2 regions of the Paraburkholderia lebeckiae genome follow, and region 2 is predicted to be linked to the other one. Evidence: predicted binding sites of a transcription regulator. Region 2 holds the regulator's gene; the other holds the start of a gene.
The links. The regulator LexA, encoded in region 2, represses DNA repair genes until DNA is damaged. The targets are predictions, from matches to a motif close to ACTGTATNNNNATACAGT.

Region 1 (2,399 bases), on a different contig from region 2:
GCAGCGGCATGTCGCGCTCGCCGGCCACGAGCTCGCCGCGCGTGCCGAGCACCTGAAAGAAAACGCTGTCGACGTTGTCGGCACGCAGGAAATCGCGCGTCGATTCGGGCAGCGACAGCTCCGCGACGCCGTTGACCGGATGGATCTGGCGCGCGAGGACGTAGGCATCGGTTTCGAGCGCGCGGTCGAACGGCCCGTTCGCGATCGACTTCGCGACCAGATAGGTGACCGCCAGGCTCATCGGCCACAGCAGCAGCAGCGGCGCGAGCATCCAGTCGAGAATTTCGCCGAACAGCGAGCGCGGACGCGCTTCGGCGGCGGCTTCGGTTTCGTCGGGCGGGGCGAACGGATTGGCGTAGCGCGCGTCGCGCGCCTCGTCGAGGTCCGCCGCGTGCGCCGTGGCGCGATCAGCGCGTGCGGACATCGCTGGCCTCTATTTGTAGTGGTGGCTCGCCGGCATCGCGGCGGACGACGGCGAAATTGATGCTTGTGCCGCTTGCGGCTCGGAGCCGGCCGGGGCGGCGGGCGCGCTAGCATTTGCCGGCGGCGCCGCTTTTTCGAGACAGTAGCCAAGCCCGCGCACGGTGATGATGCGCACGCCGCTCGGTTCGATCTTCTTGCGCAGTCGGTGCACGTAGACTTCGATCGCGTTGTTGCTGACTTCCTCGCCCCATTCGCACAGATGGTCGACGAGTTGCTCTTTCGAGACCAGCCGGCCGATCCGTTGCAGCAGCACTTCGAGCAGCCCGAGCTCGCGCGCGGACAGATCGATCGCCTGGTCGTTGACGTAGGCGATGCGGCCCACCTGATCGAACGACAGCGAGCCATGCCGCACGACGGTCGGGCCGCCGCCCGCGCCGCGCCGTGTCAGCGCACGCACGCGCGCTTCGAGTTCGTTCAGCGCGAAGGGTTTGGCCATGTAATCGTCGGCGCCGAGGTCGAGGCCCTTGACGCGTTCGTCGACACTATCGGCGGCGGTCAGGATCAGCACGGGCAGGTTCGAATTGCGCGCGCGCAGGCGGCGCAGCACCTCGAGCCCGGACATGCGCGGCAGGCCCAGATCGAGGATCAATAGGTCGAACGTCTGCATTGACAACGCGGTATCGGCTTCCACGCCGCTTTTGACGTGATCGACCGCATAGGCCGATTGGCGGAGTGATCGAACCAGACCGTCCGCGAGTATGCTGTCATCTTCGGCAATCAGAATTCGCATGATGCGCCAGCCTGGCTTTGCCGGCACCGTAGGGTTGCCCCGGCGCGCGGCGGTCTCCGAACATTATTGTGGGTAGTTGGGGCGACGCGACAGTAAAAATGCGCGTTCGCATCACAATCGCGCTTGCCAAAACTACTGTTTTTTTATACAGTGTCTGCGTTTCGTGTGATGTCCTTGAGACTCCGCTCAATTCGAGTGGAACCACGGGCGCACACCTGCCTCAGACGCCGTTCATCATAGCAAAGGACGATTCATGGAAGAAAGCAAGAAAGGCTCGGCTGGACTGACTGCTGAAAAGAGCAAGGCTCTCGCCGCCGCGCTCGCGCAGATCGAAAAGCAGTTCGGCAAAGGGTCGGTCATGCGGCTCGGCGCAGGTGAGGCAGTCGAAGACATCCAGGTGGTCTCCACCGGATCGCTCGGCCTCGACATCGCACTGGGCGTCGGCGGTTTGCCGCGCGGCCGCGTGGTCGAAATCTACGGTCCGGAATCGTCCGGTAAAACCACGCTGACGCTGCAGGTCGTCGCCGAAATGCAGAAGCTCGGCGGCACCGCGGCGTTCATCGACGCGGAACACGCGCTGGACATTCAATACGCGGGCAAGCTCGGCGTGAACGTCGCCGACCTGCTGGTCTCGCAGCCGGACACTGGGGAACAGGCGCTCGAAATCGCCGACGCGCTGGTGCGCTCGGGCTCGATCGACATGATCGTGATCGACTCGGTCGCGGCGCTGGTGCCGAAGGCGGAAATCGAAGGCGAAATGGGCGACTCGCTGCCGGGTCTGCAGGCGCGTCTGATGTCGCAGGCGCTGCGCAAGCTGACCGGCACGATCAAGCGCACGAACTGCCTCGTGATCTTCATCAATCAGATCCGCATGAAGATCGGCGTGATGTTCGGCAACCCGGAAACCACCACGGGCGGCAATGCGCTGAAGTTCTACGCGTCGGTGCGTCTGGACATTCGCCGCATCGGTTCGATCAAGAAGAACGACGAAGTGATCGGCAACGAAACGCGCGTGAAGGTCGTCAAGAACAAGGTGGCGCCGCCGTTCCGCGAAGCGATTTTCGACATCCTGTACGGCGAAGGCATTTCGCGTCAGGGCGAAATCATCGACCTCGGCGTGCAGGCGAAGATCGTCGACAAGGCCGGCGCATGGTACAGCTACAGCGGCGAGCGCATCGGTCAGGGC
Region 2 (2,399 bases):
GTGCGCGACGCCGCTTACGCCCAACATGCCGAGCGCACCCGCCGCGCCGACGGCGAGCGCCGCGATCAGTTTTCTGGTTCGAGCCGCGAGCCCCGTATGCCGATGGTTCATTTCAATTTTTCTCCGCGTGATGTCCGCTGGTGAGCGTCTGGTGTTGTTCTGCGTCGCGGTCACGTGCACATGAGCGCCAACCGGAGGCCAGTCTATCGAAGCGCTTTCATCATTAAAAATAATGTTTCTTCATTTTTTAATACTCAAAAGTGGTAACGACAGATGCGCCGGCTGCTGGGACGCCGAAAACGCCGTCGTGTCGCCGATCAACGACGTCTCAGCGCGCCCCTTGCGCCGAACTTAAAGTAAAGCTTGAAATGCGCCGAATACTGTATAAAAATACAGTCACCTGTTCATACATACAGTGGCCATGACAAAACTCACCGCACGACAGCAGCAGGTTTTCGATCTGATCCGCCGCGCGATCGAACGCACCGGCTTTCCGCCCACCCGCGCGGAAATTGCCGCCGAACTCGGGTTCAGCTCGGCCAATTCCGCGGAAGAGCATCTGCGCGCGCTGGCGCGCAAGGGCGTGATCGAACTCGCGGCCGGCGCGTCGCGCGGCATCCGCCTGCTGTCTGGGCAGGAGGACGCGCCGTATCAGTTCACCCTGCCGCATGCGGGCCTGATGCAGTTGTCGTTGCCGCTGATCGGCCGGGTCGCGGCGGGTAGCCCGATCCTCGCGCAGGAACATATCTCGCAGCACTACGCGTGTGACCCGGCGCTGTTCTCGAGCAAGCCCGACTACCTGCTGAAGGTGCGCGGCCTGTCGATGCGCGACGCGGGCATTCTCGACGGCGACCTGCTCGCGGTGCAAAAGCGCACCGAAGCGAAGGACGGCCAGATCATCATTGCGCGGCTTGGCGACGACGTGACGGTCAAGCGTCTGAAGCGCCGGCCGAACGGCATCGAACTGATCGCCGAAAACCCCGATTACGACAACATCTTCGTGGAAACCGGCAGCGCCGATTTCGCGCTCGAAGGAATCGCGGTCGGGCTGATCCGTCCCAGCGAGTTCTGATCTTTCGCTGTCGCCAGAACGCTTGCGCCGGTTTGTCCGACCCGAGCCGCATTTACGCCCGAATTTACGCCCGCATCTACGCCGCATCGCCTGGAGAGACTCATGGAACGCCTTGCCCGCCTGTTGCCCTTTCGCCAGTTCGGCCGTCTGCGCCATCTGCGCAAGCTCACGCCCTGCGCACTAATCGAGGCGCCCGCTGCGCGCACGCCGTCGCTCTTCGACGCGACTGCCGAAGCTTCCGGTCTGCCGTCGTCGTTGCCGGCGTTCGCGCGCGTGTCGCTGAATTCGGCGCTGAACATCGCCGAGCCCGCGCGTCGCGCGCCGGTGCGGGTCTATCATGGACCGTCGCGACTGATCATGGTCGGCACGGTCGACGCCGTATGCCGTATGATCGATCGCTGCATAGCCGACGAAGCCAACGTGCACGGCGCGGTGTTCGAAGCCTGAGCGAATCCTGAGTACGCATGCAACAAGCACTTCGGATGTTCAGAGATTCGCGTGGGATGGGATCGTTCCGACCTCGCCGTGGTCGACGTTAGATCATCACTGACGTGGAGTCCCATTCGATGACAATTCGGAAACGCACACAGGGCAGCGCCACCCGGCCGCTGCTGATCACGCTGATCGTGGTGATCGTGATTGCCGCGCTGGGCTTTATTTATGCGTCACCGTATCTCGCGGTGAACAATCTCAAACGCGCCGCAGATGCGCGCGACGTGCAAACTGTCAATCAATACGTGGACTTTCCCGCGCTACGCGATAGCCTGAAGCAACAGGTGGGCGCCATGCTGACACGCCGACTCGAGGCGGATGCCGGCAACAAGATGGCCACGATCGGCGCGGTGATCGGCGTGACGCTGATCGGCCCGCTCGTCGATGCCTATGCGACACCCGACGGCGTCGCGGCGCTGCTGAACGGCATGCCGCCGCGTGGCACGCCGGGCGAGCAACCGTCCGCGCCGCCAGCCGCGGGCGGCGAAGCGCCGGCCGCACCAGCCGCGGGCGACACCACCACCCAGGCAAGCGCACCGCCGCCCGGGCGTCAAAGCACGGCCGGCTATCGCAGTCTCAACGAGTTTGTCGTCACGTACCGGCGTGGCGAAGGTAACGCGAACTATTCGGCAATCTTGCGTCGCGAAGGTCTAGTCACGTGGAAGCTCGCGGCGATCGATCTGAACGAGTGAGATCGAAGCCTGGCCGGATGAGATGCGTGGCTGGCCATCGGGGCCGGCCACGCGACAGGGTCTATTCACATTCTGGGCTAGATGACAGGGCGCGCGGCTTCGCGTCCCTCACTAGCCTATTACGCCGCAGCTGCCTGCTGCTG

Region 1: the regulator LexA is predicted to act here: its motif matches at 1,348-1,365, upstream of recA (recombinase RecA).

The regions. Positions count from the first base shown of each region.
Region 1 is NZ_JACHDK010000006.1:194,370-196,768, reverse strand. It holds gene HDG39_RS14035 (sensor histidine kinase) at 1-424, opposite strand, end outside; gene HDG39_RS14030 (response regulator transcription factor) at 434-1,213, opposite strand; gene recA (recombinase RecA) at 1,467-2,399, shown strand, end outside.
Region 2 is NZ_JACHDK010000002.1:80,750-83,148, reverse strand. It holds gene HDG39_RS03675 (sulfate ABC transporter substrate-binding protein) at 1-111, opposite strand, end outside; gene lexA (transcriptional repressor LexA) at 422-1,072, shown strand; gene HDG39_RS03665 (hypothetical protein) at 1,175-1,519, shown strand; gene HDG39_RS03660 (DUF2939 domain-containing protein) at 1,639-2,256, shown strand; gene HDG39_RS03655 (universal stress protein) at 2,376-2,399, opposite strand, start outside.